DNA from 2 places in the Novosphingobium gossypii genome. Region 2 is predicted to be linked to the other one. Evidence: riboswitches for the same ligand, from Rfam matches in the RefSeq annotation. Region 2 holds a riboswitch; the other holds the start of a gene.

Region 1 (9,639 bases), on a different contig from region 2:
CGGGCAGCAGCAGCAGCGCCATGGCGATGGCTCCGGCCACACGGCGGCGGGGGGCAGGTGCGGCTGGGCCTCGGTTGAGGCGGCGTTCGCAGCTGCGGATCATGCGGGCGAACAGGCCCACGGGATGCCCGGTCACGGCGTGCAGCCGCGTGGGCCAGCCCAGCGCAGCCTCCAGCGTCAAGGCGGCAAGGGCGACAGGCTCAGCCATCGGCCAGCGCCTTGTCCAAAGCTATGTCCAGCCGGGCCAGCGCGGCGGGATCGGCGGGGATGCCGAGGCGCAGGGTGCGTGGCCTTTCGGCGAAAGGTCGGGTGAGGATGCGCGCATGTGCCAGCCGGGCGAACAGCCCCGCCGCGTCGCAATCCGCAAGGTAGCGAAACAGCGGACAGGCGCCTTGAGGGGCAAGGCCATGGCGCGTCAGCACCCGGTCCATCGCTTCTGCACGAAGCGGTAGGTCGGCGCGCGTGCGTGCGATCCATCCGGCGTCAGCATAGGCGGCGCGGCCAAGATCGAGGGCGGCGGCATGGACCGGCCAGCTGCCGAGCAGCCCGCGCAGCGCTGCCGTCACCGCGGGCGGGGCGATGACGAAGCCCAGCCGCAGCCCGGCCAGACCGAAGAACTTGCCGAACGATCGCAGGACGATCAGCCGCTCTGCCGGGCCGACATGCGCGGCAACGCTGGCTTGTGGGTGGCAGTCGGCAAAGGCCTCGTCCACGATCAGCCAGCCGCCGGCCCCTGCCACCGCGTCACGCCACGACAGGATCGCGGACGCGGGCCGCAGGATGCCATCCGGGTTGTTGGGATTGGCAAGCACGATTGCGGCGGGGTGATCAAGTGTCTCCCCGAAGCCGATCGGGGTGGATGACGCGAACGCCTCTGCATGGGTGCGATAGGCGGGGGTCAGGGCGCGTCCCGGCAGCGCCAGCAGCAGGGCCAGCAGCCGCAGTGCCACTTCGCTGCCGGGCACGGCGCAGACATGCTCCGGCACCGCTCCGAAATGCCCGGCGGCGGCATGCTCCAGTTCGCGCAGGGCGTCGGGGTCAGGCAGGGCATGCCAATCGATCCGCCCAGCTTCGGCGGACTGCCACGGCAGCGGATTGAGCCCGGTGGACAGGTCGAGCCAGTCGGCAGGCTCACCGCCGAACACGCGCGCCGCCTCCGCCAACCGTCCGCCATGATGGAGCAGGTCGGGGGTCACGCCGCCAGCACCAGTGCGGCAAGGAGGGCGGTTTCGACCAGCTCGATGCCCGCGCCGTGGCCATCCCCCGAGATGCCGCCCAGCCGGGCCTTCAGCCACCAGCCCCACAGGGGCGCGGCTGCGAACAGCGCCAGCAGGGCGGGCGCCAGTGCCACGGCGCCGATAACCGCCGCTACCGACCATGCCAGCAGATGCGCGCGACTGACACCTTCCCGGAATCGCGATCCCAGTCCGGCATGCAGCGGCGGCAGGAACAGTGTCCAGCCGATCGGAGCGATGCGGGCGAACACCGGCACCAGCACCAGCGCAGTGACCTGCGCCGTACCCGCAGGCTGCGCACAAAGCGCATGCAGCAGCACCAGCTTGCCCAGCAGCTGCAGCGCGATTGTCACCACCGCGAAGCTGCCGACGTGCGGGTCCGCCATGACGCTGGACAGGCGCGCGCGGTCCCCGTGCGCCGCGCCGGCACCGTCCGCAACGTCGCCCAGCCCGTCGAGATGCAGCGCGCCGGTCATGGCGACCCAGCCGAGGAGGCCCGCCAGCGCGCCCGTCCATGGATCACGCTGCTGCAACAGCCACCACGGCAGCGCCACTGCCCCGCCCACGACCAGCCCGGCCACCGGAAACCAGCGCATCGCTCGCGCAAAGTCGTTCGCGTCTGCCTGTACGCGGGGCAGCGGCAGCCGGGTCAGGAACTGCAGGGCGAGGATCAGTTGCTTCATGGCGCCAGCCCCACGATCTGCGCGGTGGGCGCATCGCCGGGCCACAGGCGCAGGGTCAGCAGCGCGGTGCAGGGAAGGTCGAAGGCCCAGACCTGCCGATGGTCCATGCCGCACAGCACGGAAAGCGCCGCGCGCATGGCCCCGCCGTGGGTGATGACCAGCGCCGGGCCATGGAGCCGGTCGATGGCGCGGACCACGCGGCTGCGCAAGTCGGACCATCGTTCTCCTCCGGGCGGGGCATACGCGTCGGGGTCATTCCAGAACCGTTCGTAGGCGGCAGCGTCCAGTTCGTGCACCGCGCGCCCGGTCCACTCGCCGAAATCAAGTTCGCGCCAGTCGGCATCGACGTGGTACGGGCAGCCCCGGATGGCTGCGATGTCACCGGCGGGCATGCTAGTACGACACAGATCCGATGATATCACGGTGGCGAATTCCAGCCCTTGCGCCCGCACAACGCACCGCGCGTCCTCGGTCGGCAGGGCGGGTTCGTCGACATGGCCCAGCAGGCGACCGGGGCGCTCCGGCGCGCCGTGGCGCATCAGGTGGAGCAGGGTGCCGGTCATCCGGCGGCCGGCCCGGCGCTTTCCCGCCCGGCGACTGCGGCTTCCTCGAAAGTGGCCATGCCGTTGTGGGCGGCGAGCGCAGCCTTGACCAGTGGCACCGCCAGCGCCGCACCCGACCCCTCGCCCAGCCGCAGGCCAAGCCGCAGCAATGGCTCCAGCCCCAGCGCTGCCAGCAGGCGGGCGTGCCCCGTTTCGGCAGAGCAGTGCGCGGCCAGGCAATGGTCGGTGACCTGCGCATTCGCTTGGGCCAGCGGCGCGATTGCAGCGCACGCAATGAATCCGTCCAGCAGCACCGGCACGCGCGCCAGTCGCGCCGCCAGAAACGCGCCCGCCATCGCTGCGATCTCTCGCCCGCCAAGGCGGCGCAGCGTTTCGAACGCGTCGGTACAGTGGGGGCCATGCAGCGATAGCGCCGCATCGACCGCGGCGGCCTTGCGCGCCAGCCCGTGGTCGTCGATCCCGGTGCCGCGCCCGATCCACGCGGCCGCGTCGCCGCCGAACGCCTGCGCGCACAGGGCGGCGGCGGGGGTGGTGTTGCCGATGCCCATCTCACCCACCAGCAGTAGCTGCGTGTCCGGGGCCAGCGCGGCGGCGCCCCGGTTCAGCGCGTCGAGGCATTCCTCCGCGCTCATCGCCGGTTCGCGCGCGATGTTGCCGGTGGGCCGGTCAAGATCGAGCGCGACTATCGACAGCGTTGCCCCGCAAGCCCGCGTCAGGACATTGATCGCCGCGCCCCCGGCCTCGAAATTGGCGACCATCTGCGCCGTGACTTCGGGCGGATAGGCGCTGACGCCCTGCGCCGCGACGCCGTGATTGCCGGCGAACGCTACCGCCTGCACCCGGTCCGCAGCCGGGCGCTCGCGGCCTTGCCAGCCTGCCATGAACACCGCGATATCCTCAAGCCTGCCCAGCGAACCCGGCGGCTTGGTCAGGCAGGACTGGCGCTGCAGCGCGGCGTTGCGGGCGGCCTGGTTGGTCGCAGGCAGCGCGGCAAGAGCGGCGGCAAAGGCGGCGGGATCGGCAAAGCGGGTCACGTGCAGACGAAGCCTTCAGGTGGGGTGCGGGTGATGAAGTGCCCCTTCACCCCCTGCGGCCATTCGCGGAAAGGCACACGGCCTTCCTCACTGGCGGCGTGGCGCACCGCGTATTCCAGGATGGCGCGCGCGGCGTCCGCATCGGGGGCGAAGTCGCCCAGCACGTAGCCCACCTTGCCCGGCGCGCGGATGTGGACGGTGCAGTGGCGGCTGCAGGCGAAAAGGCACGGCATGGTCTGGATCTGCACGCCCTGAAGCGCGGGGTCGGCATCCTGCACGCTGCGCATCGCCGCTTCCAGCACTGCGCCGCCGCGGCGCCCTTGCGCATCCTCCTGCGCGTTGGCGGTGTGGCGGCAGGTGTTGCATACGACCACGGACGGGCCAGCGGGGACGGGAGCCAGCATGGTCAGGGCCGGCTGCGCATGGGCGCGGCAGGAGCCGGTGCTGCGATGGAAGTCGAATGGGATTTCACGTCGGATCCTTCAGGCAAACGGCGTTACCCCGTCGGTTGCCGAAGGCGGGCAGGGTGCCGGCGCATCATGCAGCGCGGCGCCTCCCGCAGCCTTCAGGCCGGCGGAGCGATGCTGTCGTTGCACGAGGAATGGGCCCCCGTTCGGCCGGCACACCCTGTCCGGTCGAAGAACGACTGCGACCGGCAGGTCTCCTGGCTCACGGGTCATCGCCTTTTCCGACCGCCTTCTCAGGTGCTTGCGCACCCAATGGCCTGTGGTCGGATGACTCGTCCGCTTACAGTTGCAGGGGCAGCCCGGGCATTGCACCCGCGTTCCCTTTTGATCCCCTTGCGGGGAACCTGTCGCACGCAGGCACGTATCGTGCGGGCTGCCGCTGTGCAAGAGGCCGATGCTTGCGCCGATCTGCGGGAGACCATAGGTGACTGCGGGATGACGGACGATCCCGCTGTTTCCTGCCCGGCCTGGCTGGTGTCCGCTCCTGCTTCGGGGCAGGGCAAGACGCTGGTGACTGCCGCGCTCGCCCGCCGCCACCGCAATGCCGGGCGGCGAGTACGGGTGTTCAAGTGCGGCCCCGATTTCCTCGATCCCATGGTGCTCGAAGTGGCAAGCGGAGCGCCGGTCCACCAGATCGATCTGTTCATGTGCGGCGAAGACCAGTGCCGTGCCCTGCTGCACGATGCCGCGCGCGAAGCGGACGTGATCCTTGTCGAAGGCGCAATGGGCCTGTTCGATGGCGATCCTGGCGCGGCGGACATGGCGCAACGCTTCGGGCTGCCGGTGCTGGCGGTGATCGACGGCTCGTCGATGGCGCAGACCTTCGGCGCAGTGGTGCACGGGCTGGCGACGTATCGCCCCGGTGTCGAGGTCCATGGCGTGATCGCCAACCGCGTCGGCAGTGCCCGCCATGCCGAACTGTTGCAGCGGGGAATGCCGGACGCGGTGAAGTGGCTGGGAACTCTGCCTCGCGATGCAGGGGTGGCGCTGCCCGAACGGCACCTGGGGCTGGTGCAGGCGGCGGAGGTGGCGGACCTCGATGCGCGGCTGGATCAGGCGGCGGCGCTGCTGCCCGACGCCGCGCTTGACCTGCCGCCGCCGGTGCGGTTCACCCCGTCAGCAGTGGGCCATGAAGCGGATTTGCATGGTCTGCGCATCGCCGTTGCGCGGGACGAGGCTTTCGCCTTCATCTACCGCGCCAACCTGCAATGGCTGGAACGATCGGGCGCGCGGCTGGCGTTCTTCTCACCGCTGCGCGATGCGGCTTTGCCAGAATGCGACGCGCTGTGGCTGCCGGGCGGCTATCCCGAACTGCATCTACAGGAGCTTGCCGCCAATGACTCGATGCTGGCGGCGATCAGGGCGCACCATGCGGCGGGCAAGCCAATTCTGGCCGAGTGCGGGGGGATGCTCTACGCCTGCGCCTCGCTGACGGATCGGCATGGCGCACGGGCCGACCTGCTGGGACTGCTGCCGGGCCATGCGACGATGCAGGCGCGGTTCGCCGGGCTGGGGATGCAGCAGCTCGACCTGCCCGGCGGCACGCTTCGCGGGCACACGTTTCACTATTCGCGGCTGGATACGGCCCTCCTGCCGGAGGCAATGGCGAAGGCGCCGGAGGGGGCGGCGGGAGAAGCGTTTTACCGCGTCGGCTCACTCACCGCCAGCTACATGCACGGTTACTTCCCTTCCGCCCCGCAGGCGGTGGCGCGGCTGTTCGGTCAGGCTTCGACCAGCGACTGAGGTTTGGCAGCCGGCACTTCGGTGCCGCGCGGGTCTTCGCTGGCCTCGACGATGCCGGGGGCGGGGACGCGGAACACCTTGGCGCGGTCGGCCTTGTCGCCCAGGTTTTCGCTGGAGGTCAGGCTGATCAGCCAGGGCGACAGGAACAGGCCGACGATGATCGGCGAGAGCCACACCGCCGTCGTCGTATCTAGAAACGCGGTTGCCGTCAGCGCCGCGCCCAGCAGCAGATGCTCGCGCAGGTCGGGCAGCACTTCGCGCACGGTGATGCGGCGGGCATCGCGGGCCTGGGTGTTCCAGCCCGCCGAGATGCCCAGCAGCAGCCCCAGCAGCGCCTTGGTCTGGGTGACCATGGTGATCGGCGCCAGCAGCATCGCCAGCACCGTCTCAAGCGCCACCGAACGCACGATCGCAAAGGCGCCGCCGAAGCTGGCGCGCCGTTCGCGATCGGCCAGCATCCATACCAGCCCCATGACCTTGGGCCCGAACAGCAGCACCACAGTCAGCGCCAGCACGCTGGGCGGCGCCAGGTTGACGAAGCCGCCGTCCTGATGCGTTGCCACCTGCCCGATCATGGTGATGATCAGCAGCAGCCAGCCGGGTGACGTCAGATAGGCGGAAGCGCCGATCAGGAGGTGCAGACGGCTGGCCCAATGCAGGCCCGAAGCGCCCAGCAACTGGAGGTGCTGCAGGTTGCCCTGCATCCAGCGCCGGTCGCGGATCGCCATGTCGACGATGGTCGGCGGAAACTCCTCGTAGGAGCCGCCAATCATGACCATGTGCACCGCCCAGCCGCGACGGCGCAGCAGGGCGGATTCCAGCATGTCGTGGCTCAGGATATGGCCGCCGAACGGTGCCTTGCCGGGCAGCTCGGGCAGCCCGCAGGCTTCGGCGAAGGCGCGGGTGCGCACGATCGCGTTGTGGCCCCAGAAGTTGGCTTCCGAGCCCGACCACCACAGCAGCCCGGCGCTGGCGATGGGGCCATAGGCCTCGCTGGCGAACTGCATCCAGCGCTGGAACAGGGTGCGCGGGTTGGTGATCATCGGCACCGTCTGGAGCAGGCCGATCGAAGGGCGCTCTTCCATGATCGATGCCATGCCGACGATCGTCTCGCCGCTCATCATGGAATCGGCGTCGAGGATCAGCATGTTTTCGTAAGCGCCGCCGAAGCGCTTCACCCATTCGGCGATGTTGCCTGGCTTGCGCGCGATGTTCTTCTCACGGCGGCGGTAATAGATCTTGATCGGCGCGTGATCGGCCAGTTCGTGCCAGGCCGCTTCTTCGCGCTTGCCGTGGAAGGGATTGGAATCGCTCAGGATGAAGAAGTCGATCCACGGCGCGCCGCCCGCCTCGGCGATGGAATAGGCCATGGCGCGCACGCGGGCGAACACTTCCTCGACGCCCTCGTTGTAGACCGGCATCAGCACGGCCGTCTTGTGACGCAGGCTGGAAGCCGGGCTGGGCAGCGCGGTGAAGCCGGGATGTTCGCCGGTGATGAGCTTGAGGAAGCCCATGGTCGCCGTGACGAAGCCAAACGAAATCCAGCAGAACAGTGGCACGAAGAACGCCAGCAGCGCGATCTCGACCCAGTCCAGGCCGTCGCGCGACAGTTCCATGCGCACGGTGCTGGACGCGGCAAGACCGATCACGGCGGTCAGCGCCAGCAGCAGCAGCCGCTTGACCAGCATGCCGTGCGGCGCTGTCAGCACCTCGCGCGCGCCGGGGGGATTGCCCCACAGGTTCTGGATCGGCATCGCCATGGGCGATTCCGCCGGCAGCATCGGCGAATGGGTCGTTGGCCCTGTGCTCACTTTGGCGTACTCACGTTTCGATGGCCTTGATAACGGTCTCACTCAGCGCAGAGTTGCCGCGCTTCAGGAAAAGACGGAACTGGGGTTGGGTGACGCTGGCCGATCGGACGTCGATCATGGCCCGCCACAGCCCTTCCGACCGGGCGATGGGATAGGCGACGGCAGAGACCACCGCGCCCTTCGGCAGGTCGGTTTCGGCCGTGACGCCGCTGTCCCGGTCAAGGCCCGCCAGCGACGGACCGGCGAAGTCGAACACGTATTTGCGCACGCCGGGCAGCGGCGGCGTTCCGGGGCTGCCGCCGGGGCCTTCGTACAGGTCGATGCAGCGCGCCGCGTTGTCTATGCTGGGATCGTTGGAAGTCCACGTCAGGCGATAGGCGATGTCGCGCCGCTGCCCCGCTTTGGCCGGACGGTCCGGGCGCCAGAACAGCGCGATGTTGTCCAGCGTCTCGCTTTCGGTCGGCATCTCGAACAGGCCGACCGCGCCTGCACCCCAATCGCCCTTGGGTTCGACCCAGAGCGAGGGACGGCGGTCGTAGAAGACGCCGTCGTCCTGATAATGGTCGAACTTCTGGTCGCGCTGGATCAGGCCGAACCCCTTGGGCGAATCGGCGCGCAGCGAATGCAGGCGGGGGGCTGACGGATTGTTGAGCGGGCGCCAAACCCGCTCGCCATTGCCGGACCAGATGGCAAGGCCGTCCGAATCGTGGATCTCGGGCCGCCAGTCGCCGCGCTTCGCCGGCGGGGTGGCCTGATCGTACCAGAACATGCTGGACGCGGCGGCAAAGCCCAGCTGCTTCACGTCCTTGCGCAGGAACAGCGCGGCGGTGACGTCCTGCGTCACCTTGTCGGCGCTCTTGCGGCAATCGAACGCATAGGCGCCCGTCAGGCTCGGTCCATCCAGCAACGCATGGATGCGGACCGCGTCCGGGCCGGTCTGCTCGATCCAGAAATGCGTGAAGTCGGGAAATTCCTCTCCCGTCGGCAGGCCGGTGTCGATGGCGATGGCTCTGGCGGAAAGGCCGTACTGGTCGCGGTTGCCGGAAGAGCGGAAGTAGCTAGCCCCCTGATAGGCCAGCCAGTCGCTGCGCCCGCTGGCGTCCATCACCCGAAAGCCGACGGCATCGGTATTGCCGCCGCCGACGAACAGCCCGCCGGTATCGACGATCTCGCGCGCCTGCCCGCCCTCGACGATGGAAATCCGAACCGGCTTGGGCGCGGTGCCCTTCACTGCCGGGAACAGCCGGACGTTGCCCGCGATGCTGGGCGCGTTGCCGTAAGTCAGCTTGCCCGCGGCGTCGTAGTCCGCCGCCGCGTGCGTGGATTCCGCCGTGGCGACGAAGGGCTTGCGCGAAAGCGCCTGCGCCTGGGTGACCAGGGCATCCCAGTTGAACGGTTGGGGCGCGCCCAGTCGTTCCGCCGTGGCGGCCTTGAGTCCTTCGGGCAGCGCGGCTGCGCCCATCAACGTCGCGAACAGCCCGACGGCGCTGCGGCGCGACATATGCGTGTCGTCCTTGGGAATGCTTCTATCCTCGTCTGGCGGATCACGATCACAAGCCCATACGCGTGGGCGCCGCGATGGTTGCACGTCACAGGCAGCGAGTGCCGCCCCACGCGCCTGCAAATGAGGGGCGTTTGTGCCTATCGCGACCTTTCACTGCCCTGACTGCGCGGTTCCGGCTGCCGCATCCCGCCACCCGGTGATCGCACGGTCGCCGGGTTTCAGGTCGTTCGCGAAGACTTCCGTGCGCTTGCCGTCGCTGGCACCAACGGTCACGTAGACACGGCGTGGCTCCCCTCCATCAAGGACGAAGATGCGTTCTCGCCGCTGCGCATTGCGCACGCCGGGCTCGAAATCGAGCGCGGCGTCGGGGACCAGCAGCACGTCGCGGCGTTCGGGAAGCTCGATCTCCACGGTGCCCTTCATGCCCGGGCGCACCTGCGGGCCGGGCTTCTCGATGGTGAAGACGGCGATGCGCGGCCCGGTCTGCGGCGGCGGGGGCACACGCAGCAGGGTCAGGGTGGCGGACTGAAGCGCATCGGGCACGGCATCGAGCCGGACCTGCGCCTGCATGCCTGCCTGCAACGGACCAGTCCGCTGCG
Region 2 (9,639 bases):
GTCACGCTTGTGTCCCGGAGTCGTATTGCTATGGAAACGCCGGTATGGCGTTGACGGCTTATCTTCGTTCGACCGCGCTGGCTATCGGCGGACTTCTCGCAATCGCGGGCACTGCCGCCGGGGCAGAGCGTGGGGGCGCACCGGATGCGCGCCCGAAGCGCATCGTGTCGGTCAACCTGTGCGCAGACCAGTTGCTGGTCGAACTGGCGGATCGTTCGCAGATCGCGGGGCTGACGCGCTATGCCACCGATGCGCAGATGTCCGCCGTCGCCGCCCGTGCAAAAGGGCTGTCGCTCCTGCACAGTTCGGCGGAGGAGATCATGGCGATCAACCCCGATCTCGTGATCGGCATGCCTGCGCGGCGCAATCCCGCGATCAGGGCGCTGAAGACGCGCTACCCGGCGGTCGATCTGAAATCCGCCGACGATTACGACGCGATTCTGGCATCCATCCGCAAGGTGGCGCTGGCCGTGGGGCATCCCGAGCGCGGAGATGCGCTGATCGCGCGGATGAACCGCGATCTGGCGTCCGTGCCGCGTGTCAGACGCGGGCTTGTCGCGGCCTACTGGCAGCGGCGCGGTTACCTGACAGGTACCGGCACGCTGGTGGACGACATGATGACGCGCGTGGGCCTGACCAACCTTGCAGGAAAGCTGGGCAAGCCCGCACTGTCGCAAGTGGGCGTGGAGGAACTTGCCGCATCGCGCCCCGACGTCCTGATCGTCGACAGCGCGACCGATATAGTGGTCGATGAAGGTACTGCGATGATGCACCACCCGGTCATCGGCTCGATCCCGCGCATCGCCATCCCGCAGGCGTGGACGGTTTGCGGCGGCCCTGCCTATGTCCGGGCGGCACGCGCGATGGCTCAGGGAGCGGGGCGGATCAAACCTCGCTGACACAGGCGCTCACGTCCAGTCGGGCCTGCCAGCCGCGCCGCTCAAGTTCGGGGACAAGGTCCGGCTCCTGCGGATAACCCAGGCACAGCAGGGCCACGAAGCACCATGCAGGCGGGGTGTCCAGCAGGCGGGCGACCGTTTCAGGCCGAACGATGGACACCCAGCCAAGCCCCAGTCCCTGCGCCCGTGCTGCCAGCCACAGGGTATGGATCGCCATCACGACCGACCATTCGCGCGTCTGCGGCATCGTTGCGGCGCCAAGTCCCATGCCGACGGGCGTATCCTCGTCGCAGAACACCGCGATGACTTCGGGCGCATGGTCCAGCGCGTGGAGTTTCAGCGCGGTATAGGCGGCGTGGCGCTCGCCTTCGTAAGCGGCATCCCCGGCGCGAGCAGCTTCCGCGTCGGCATGAGCGGCCAGCGCCTGACGCAGCGGTGCGGAACGCACCCGCACGAAGCGCCAGGGCTGCGAATTGCCGACCGAGGGTGCCAGCTGCGCCGTGGCAAGCAGCTGCAGCACGACCGCATCGTCCAGCGGATCGCGGCGGAAATGCCGCACATCGCGCCGCCATGCGAGGAGAGCGGAGAGGTCGTCGCGGAATTGGGGGGTGAAGGTGGGCTGCACCTTGCGTCGGCCCTTAGAACTCGATGCCCGCCTGCGCTTTCACGCCCTGTTCGCGGAAGGGGTGCTTCACCAGCGTCATCTCGGTGACTAGGTCCGCGGCTTCGACCAGACCCTCGGGGGCGTTGCGCCCGGTCACGACGACGTGCTTCATGTCGGCCCGTCCGGTTAGCACTTCAAGCACTTCGTCCAGCGGCAGATAGTCGTACCGCAGGACGATGTTCAATTCGTCGGCCAGCACCATGTCGTAGGCGGGATCGGCGACCATGCGCTTCACTTCTTCCCATGCCTCGCGCGCAAGGGCGATGTCGCGGGCGCGGTCCTGGGTGTTCCAGGTGAAGCCTTCGCCCATCGGCTTGAACTCCACATGGTCGGGGAAGGCATCGAAGACCGCCTTTTCGCCGGTGGTCATCGCGCCTTTCACGAACTGGACGACGCCCACCTTCTTCCCGTGGCCGATCATCCGCACCACCATGCCGAGCGCGGCGGTGGTCTTGCCCTTGCCCTTGCCGGTGTTGACGATCAGCAGGCTCTTTTCCACGGTCTTGCCCGCCATGATGCGGTCGTGCGCGGCCTGCTTTTTCTTCATCTTTTCTGCATGCTGTTCGTCGGTGCGCTGGGCCATATTCATGCTCCTGAGACTTGTGCGAGCAGCAGGCCCGCGCTGTTCGATCTGGGTTTCCAAAGCCCGCGCTCCAGCGCCTCGGCCAGCCGGGCGGCAGTTTCGCGCAGGGCCGCGGGATTGGCCTCGGCCATGAAGGCGCGCACGGCCTCGTCCTCGATGAAGGCGGCGTGGACGGCGTCGAAGTGGTGATCGCGCACCGCGCTCGTGGTGGCGGCGAAGGCGAAGAGGTAATCGACCGATGCGGCTATCTCGAACGCGCCCTTGTAGCCGTGGCGCATGACGCCTGCGATCCATTTGGGATTGGTGACGCGCCCGCGTACGATCCGGCCGATCTCGTCCGCCAAAGTGCGGATCACCGGGCGTTCGGGGCGCGAGTGGTCGTTGTGGTAGGACAGCGGCGCGCGGCCCTTCAGGTGCTCGACGGCAGCGGCGATGCCACCCTCGAACTGGTAGTAGTCGTCACTGTCGAGCAGGTCGTGTTCGCGGTTGTCCTGGTTCTGGACCACGGCGTCGGCCTGGGTCAGGCGGGCGGCGTAGAGATCGCGCTCGGCCTCGCCCTCCACCCCCGATCCGTAGGCGTAGCTGCCCCAGTCGAGGTAGACGTTCGCCAGATCCGTGCGATCGTGCCACAGCTTTTCGTCGATCATCGCCTGCAGGCCCGCACCATAGGCGCCGGGCTTCGAGCCGAACACACGGGCCCCCGCGCGGCGGGCAGCGACCGACGCATCCTCGCCCTGCGCTGCAAGGGCGGCGGTTTCGGCGCGGTGGCGGGCGGCGGCGGGGTTGTCCTCGTCGCTTTCGTCAAGGGCCATGACGGCGCGGGCGGCGCTGTCGATCAAATCCATCTGTTCGGGGAAGGCATCGCGGAAGAAGCCCGACACGCGCAAGGTCACGTCCACGCGCGGGCGGCCGAGTTCGGCCAGCGTCATCATCTCGAACCCGGTGACACGGCCCGAAGTCCATTCCCAGCGCGGCCGCACGCCCATCAGCGCCAGCGCCTGCGCGATGTCGTCCCCGCCGGTGCGCATGTTGGCGGTGCCCCATGCGGACAAGGCGATGGCGCGCGGGTACTCGCCCTCGCGCTGGAGATAGTCTTCCACCAGCAACTGCGCCGACCGCTGGCCCAAATCCCACGCGACTGCGGTGGGCACCGCGCGCGTGTCCACCGAGTAGAAATTGCGCCCGGTGGGCAGAACGTCCGGGCGTCCACGTGTCGGCGCGCCGGAAGGGCCAGGCGTGACGAAGCGGCCGTCCAGCCCGGCGAGTAGTGCGGCAGTCTCGGCGGACCCACAGGCGTCCACACGTGGGGCGAGGTTGCTGGCGATGGCGTGGAGGACAGGCTGAACCTTGCTGTCCCCCACTTGGCTACATTCACGTTCCCCAACATCGTCACCCTGAACTTGTTTCAGGGTCCATCGCGCCTCAGACGCGGTGTTTTGCTGGGGCGAACCGATAGCGCCGATGGTGACCCCCACCTCAGAGGCAGGCGGAGAAATGGACCCTGAAACAAGTTCAGGGTGACGGGATGCGGGGGGCGGGGGCAGGGTGTCGATCCACTCTGCCGCCAGCAGTTCCAGCCGCTCCACCGTATCCCCCAGCGTGCGCCATGGTTCGTCAGACACCGCGGCCAGCACGCCCGGCCTTGGCCCCTCCCAGCAATCCGCCATGCGGCAGTCCAGCGGGTCGAAGGCAAAGCCGAAATCCTGCGCCAACGCCCGCAGCAGCGATGCCTGTTCCGGCCCGTCATACCCGCGAGGGGTACGGGCCAGCGCCACCAGCAGGTCGCGCCGCAGGCGACCCTGGGGCGATTGGCCGAAGACGTGCAGGCCATCGCGGATCTGCAGTTCCTTCAGTTCGCACAGGTAGTTGTCGATGGCGGACAGGGCATCGTCGCCATCGCCCTGCGCGCCTGCGTCCTTGTCCAGCCCTTGCGAGCGGGCAAGGTCGATGATGTCGCGCCGCAGCCGTTCCAGCCGGCGCGGGTCCATCCCGGCGGCCAGATAGTATTCGTCCACCAGCGCTTCGAGCTGCTTCAGCGGGCCGTAGCTTTCCGCGCGGGTGAGGGGAGGCGTCAGGTGATCGACGATGACCGCGCCAATGCGCCGCTTGGCCTGCGTGCCTTCGCCCGGATCGTTGACGATGAAAGGGTAAAGCTGCGGCACCGGCCCGGCGCAAATCTCGGGGAAGCAATCGGCGGACAGCGACACCGCCTTGCCGGGCAGCCATTCCAGATTGCCGTGCTTGCCGACATGAACCAGCGCCTGCGCGCCGAAATGGCGGTCGAGCCAGACGTGGAAGGCGAGGTAGGCATGCGGCGGCGGCAGCGCCGGGTCGTGGTAGGTTTCCTTGGCGTCGATGTTGTATCCGCGCGCGGGCTGCACGGCGACGCAGACGTTGCCGAAGCGATGGACCGCCAGCCGGAACGCGCCTTCCCTGACGAAAGGGTCGGCCTCCGGTGCGCCCCAGCGCGCGACCATGGCGGCCCGCGCGGCTTCGGGCACTTGCGCGAAGGCGGCCTCGTAATCGGCCAGCGGCAGCGTGATCTCGCCGGGCCTGTCCAGAGAGGAAAGGTCGTTGGTCACACCAGCCGTCATCAGGCGCATCAGGGCCTGCCCGTCGGTGGGCGCATCGGCGATGTCGTACCCCGCCGCTGCAAGGCTCGACAGGATAGAGGCTGCGCTGGCGGGCGTGTCGAGACCTACACCGTTGCCGATCCGTCCGTCGCGGTTGGGGTAGTTGGCAAGCACCAGCGCTACCTTGCGCGCCTTGGGCGGCGTGCGCCGCAGGGCCGCCCAGTTGGCGGCCAGGTCCGCAACGAAGGCGACCCGATCTGGGGCGACGCGGGGGACGACGATGCCGCACTGGGTCACTTCGTCAAACCGCTCGGCGGCCTTGAAGGCGACGGCGCGGGTGAACAGGCGGCCATCCACTTCGGGCAGGGCCACGTTCATCGCCAGGTCGCGCGGACCCAGACCACGCGCGGCATCGCGCCAGGCGCTTTCCTCCACGCCCGCGAAGGCGACCTGCAGGATGGGGCAGTCGGCGCGTTCCAGCACGCCGCCGACGCGCGGTTCGCCGCTGGAAGAGGACGCGAAGCTGGTGGCGTTGACGATCACGTCGGGCGCGATCCCGTCCATCAGACCGGTCAGCCAGTCGATCGCGAAAGGTTCCCGCAAGGCGCGGACGTGGACGGCGGCGACGTTGAAGCCGCGCAGTCGCAACGCTGCCACCATCGCATCGACCGCGTTCAGCGTGCCCGCGATCATCAATGCGCGGTAGAACACCAGCAGCACGACCGGCGCGTCCGGCTGCCATGACGCGCGCAGGTCGGCCAGCGAGGGACGGTCGATCCCGGCGAGGTAAAGGCCCGCATCGGCCACCGGCACGGGATCGTCGGCCTGACCGCAATCGGCGTGGATCAGGCGCGCGGCGGTGCGCAGGAAGGACAGGGCGTTGGCCGTGCCGCCCTGCCGCAGGTAATCGCGCAGGTGCTCCACGGTGGCGGCGGGCAGGGTGGATGCCCGTGCCAGCGCCGGGTCTTCCTCACGCCCGTCGGCTATGGCCGCGAAGGCGATGCCGCGCTCCCGAGCCACCAGCGCGATCTCGTCAATGCCATAGGGCCAGTAACTCTTGCCGCCCAACAGCACCACGCAGACGAACTTCGCGTGCGCGATCACCTTCTCTACGTAGAGGTCGACCGAATAGGGGTGGCGCAACTGCAGCAGATTGGCGAGGCGCACGCTTGGGCTGGTCCCGGAGGGCGCCCCTTGCGGCAGTTGCGCCGCCGCTTTCGCGAAGCACGCCAGTTCGCTGTCCGCCACCGTCAGGATCACGATGTCGCCCGGCTGCTGGTCGAGGTCGATCGCCTCCTCGCCGTTGGAGATCGTGCCGGGGGTGGCGGAAAGCAGGTGCATCAGGCGGCGACGGTGCCGAGCACGTCCGCCAGCGCGGTCTCTATCGCCGCGCGGTCCAGACCCTTCTGGCCGATGATCACCAACTGGGTCCGGCGCGGTTCCTCTGCCTTCCAGGCGCGGTCGAAGAAGTGCTGGATGCGCGGACCCACGCCCTGCACGACGAGGCGGCTGGGCTTTCCGGCAAGCGCCACCATACCCTTCACGCGCAGCACGTCATGCGTGGCGATCTGTTCCCGCAGCCCCGCCAGCAGCGCGTCGAGATCGGCCACTTCGCGCCCTTCGAGGATGAAGGTGTCGAAATCGTCGTGGTCGTGATCGTCGTCGAGGCCGTCGATGTGCGACTTGCGGCTGTCGAGATCGTCCTCTGCCGCCGCGACGATGCCGAGCAGTGCGGCGATCTCGACCGCGCCGTGATCCGCGCGCACGATCTTAACGCCGGGGCGGGTATGCGAAAGGACGGTTTGCTCCACTTGCGCCAGCACGTCGGCATCGACGAGGTCGGTCTTGTTGAGCACGACCATGTCGGCGCAGCCCAGCTGTTCCTCGAACAGTTCCTCCAGCGGGCTGTCATGGTCGAGGTTGGGATCGGCGGCGCGGGCGGCAGCCAGCGCATCCTCGTCAGTGGCGAAGCGGCCAGCGGCCACCGCATCTGCATCGATCAGCGCGACCACGCCGTCTACCGTGGCGCGGGTGCGGATGTCGGGCCACTGGAACGCCTTGACCAGCGGCTTGGGCAGGGCAAGGCCGGACGTTTCGATGATGATGTGATCGGGCGGGGTGGGGCGGTCCAACAGCTTCTGCATGGTGGGCAGGAAATCGTCGGCCACGGTGCAGCAGATGCAGCCGTTGGCCAGTTCGAGGATGTCGTCCTCCGGGCAGGCTTCGTCGTTGCAGCCCTTCACCAGTTCGCCGTCGACGCCAACCTCGCCGAATTCGTTGATGACCAGCGCCAGGCGGCGGCCATGCGCGTTCTGCAGCAGGTGGCGGATAAGCGTGGTCTTGCCGGCGCCCAGGAAGCCGGTGATGACGGTGGTGGGTACTTTGCTCAAGGTCTGCACTCCCGCGCCGGCGACGTTTCGCGGCGGGGCTTACCGCCGGGCTGACGGCGGCGCAGGCAAGGGCGACGGACAGGCGCGAAGACGCCCGGCGACCCTGTCCGCTGCGGCCCCATGCCGCATGCGTGTCGTCGCTCAGACGGTGAACCGTGCCGCGGCCATCCCCTGGGCCAAAGCAAGAGCGACCGGACGCAGGCAGGTCTCCTGGCTCGCGGGTCAACGCATCGATGCACGGCCTTCCCGAAGCCTCGCATGTCGCAGCGTCCGGCCTCAGTGGCTGCTTCCCGCGCTGTGGGGAAGCGATGTGCATCGCGCTCGCCGCTTACAGTTGCAGGGACAGCTGCGGATTCGGATGGAAGACCATCCCCACCGCCTTCCCTTTTAAGCCCCTTTCGGAGCACCGGCGCGATCTTTGCCCAGACGATAAGTCCGGACCCGGTCGCGGATACCGGGGCGCAAAGGCGCGCGCAAGTGCCGTGTTGCGGCAACCTTGGCGGTCTGCGACCATTGAGCGGTAAACTGCTGAAGGAGATATCGTTTTGCCAGCCCTGCGTTTCATCGGCATTGCCGCAGCTCTGGCGTCGGTCGTGGCCGTGCCCGCACGCGCCGATCCGATGCTGGCCGACGTCTCTTACGGCCGGCCTGTCCAGCACTTTGGCTTCACCAGCCAGAGCCAGACGCTGGACATGGCCTACCTCGATGTCATGCCCGCAAAGCCCAACGGTCGGACGGCGGTGCTGCTGCACGGCAAGAACTTCTGCGCAGGCACGTGGGATACCACGATCCGTGCGCTTTCAGGCGCCGGGTACCGCGTGATTGCGCCCGACCAGATCGGGTTCTGCAAGTCGAGCAAGCCGGAGCGCTACCAGTACGGGCTGCACACACTGGCCGCCAACACACACGATCTGCTGGTGCGGCTGAAGATCGAAAAGCCGGTGATCGTCGGGCATTCGATGGGTGGGATGCTGGCGATGCGCTATGCGTTGCAGTACCCGGCCGACGTATCACAGCTGGTGCTGGTCAACCCGCTCGGGCTTGAGGACTGGCGCGCCAAGGGGGTGCCCAACACCACGGTGGACAAGCTCTACGCCGCCGAACTCAAGACCACGCGGGCCAGCATCAAGGCCTATCAGCAAAGCACGTATTATGCAGGCCAGTGGCGCCCGGACTACGACCGTTGGGTGGACATGCTGGCGTCGATGTACGCGGGGCAGGATGGCGCGATCGTGGCGTGGAACCAGGCGCTGACGTCGGACATGGTATTCAACCAGCCGGTCATCCACGAAATCCAGCGCATTTCCGTCCCGACGGTGCTGATGATCGGCGAGAAGGACAACACCGCCATCGGCAAGAACCGCGCCGATCCGGTCCTGCGCGCGACGCTGGGTGACTATCCCCGGCTGGCGCGTGCGGCAGCGGCGCGGATCGGCGGAGCGCGGCTGATCGCTTATCCCGAATATGGGCACAGCCCGCAGGTAACGGCGCCGCAGCGCTTCAACGCGGACCTTGTCAGGGCGCTGGAGTGATCCGCGCCCGGCACTCGCCAAAGCCGATGGACACATAGCCGGGGGCAGAGGCAGTGGCGGACAGTGCCACCTCGTCCCCGTCTTCCAGAAAGGTGCGGGTTTCGCCGCCCGGAAGCGCCAGCGGGTTCCTGCCCCCTTCGGACAGCTCGAGCAGGCTCCCAAAACCATCGCGGTCGGGGGCGGAGATCGTGCCGGTGCCCAGCAGGTCGCCGGGGGAGAGGTTGCAGCCGTTGGACGCGTGGTGCGTCACCATCTGCTGCACGGTCCAGTACATGTTGCTTGCCGGGCCGCTGCTGAGCCGGTGCGGGGGCAGGCCGGCATCGCGCATCGCTGGCGTGGTGAGATGCACTTCGAGCGTCACGGCCAGCGAGCCGTGCTGCTGGTCATCGGCTAGCTGCAGGTAGGGCAGGGGCTGGGGATCGCCCTCGGGCCGGAGCGGCTGGGCGATGCGGAACGGCGCCAAGGCTTCGGGCGTGACGACCCAGGGCGAGATCGTCGTGTGGAAGTTCTTGGCGAGGAACGGGCCAAGCGGCTGGTATTCCCACCCCTGAATGTCGCGCGCGGACCAGTCGTTCAGGAGGCAGAAGCCCGCGATATGTTGCGCAGCGTCGGCGATCGCGATCGGCTCGCCCAGCGTGTTGCCGGGGCCGATCCACACGCCCATCTCCAGTTCGTAATCCAGCCTTGCGGAGGGCGCGAAGACGGGCGCGTCGGCGTCCGGAGCCTTGCGCTGGCCGCGTGGGCGCACGACGGGCACTCCGGACGGGCGGATGGAGGAGGCGCGTCCGTGATAGCCGATCGGAACGTGCTTGTAGTTGGGCAGCAGCGGATTGTCGGGCCGGAACTGGCGGCCCACATTGCCGGCGTGGTGGATGCCGACGTAGAAGTCCGTGTAGTCCCCGATGCGCGTCGGAAGGTGCAGCGTGCAGGCATCAGCGGGGTGCAGCATGGGTTCGACCGTGGACTGCCGTGCCACGTCGCTCAGTAGATCGGACAGC

Evidence for each region. Region 2 has a riboswitch for cobalamin ahead of cobW (cobalamin biosynthesis protein CobW). Riboswitches for the same ligand answer to the same signal wherever they lie in the genome.
Region 1: linked by a shared signal. The riboswitch ahead of GGR40_RS09450 (DUF1636 domain-containing protein) and the one ahead of cobW (cobalamin biosynthesis protein CobW) in region 2 are both predicted to bind cobalamin.

The regions. Positions count from the first base shown of each region.
Region 1 covers NZ_JBNPXM010000003.1:381,424-391,062, forward strand. The annotation lists gene cbiB (adenosylcobinamide-phosphate synthase CbiB) at 1-208, opposite strand, end outside; gene GGR40_RS09430 (aminotransferase class I/II-fold pyridoxal phosphate-dependent enzyme) at 201-1,196, opposite strand; gene GGR40_RS09435 (adenosylcobinamide-GDP ribazoletransferase) at 1,193-1,918, opposite strand; gene GGR40_RS09440 (histidine phosphatase family protein) at 1,915-2,481, opposite strand; gene cobT (nicotinate-nucleotide--dimethylbenzimidazole phosphoribosyltransferase) at 2,478-3,515, opposite strand; gene GGR40_RS09450 (DUF1636 domain-containing protein) at 3,512-3,919, opposite strand; cobalamin riboswitch at 4,153-4,345, opposite strand; gene GGR40_RS09455 (cobyrinate a,c-diamide synthase) at 4,418-5,725, shown strand; gene mdoH (glucans biosynthesis glucosyltransferase MdoH) at 5,704-7,506, opposite strand; gene GGR40_RS09465 (OpgD/OpgG family glucan biosynthesis protein) at 7,547-9,037, opposite strand; gene GGR40_RS09470 (efflux RND transporter periplasmic adaptor subunit) at 9,191-9,639, opposite strand, start outside.
Region 2 covers NZ_JBNPXM010000001.1:1,065,527-1,075,165, reverse strand. The annotation lists gene GGR40_RS05445 (ABC transporter substrate-binding protein) at 45-899, shown strand; gene bluB (5,6-dimethylbenzimidazole synthase) at 886-1,524, opposite strand; gene cobO (cob(I)yrinic acid a,c-diamide adenosyltransferase) at 1,538-2,146, opposite strand; gene cobN (cobaltochelatase subunit CobN) at 2,149-6,060, opposite strand; gene cobW (cobalamin biosynthesis protein CobW) at 6,060-7,109, opposite strand; cobalamin riboswitch at 7,293-7,535, opposite strand; gene GGR40_RS05420 (alpha/beta fold hydrolase) at 7,655-8,641, shown strand; gene fahA (fumarylacetoacetase) at 8,625-9,639, opposite strand, start outside.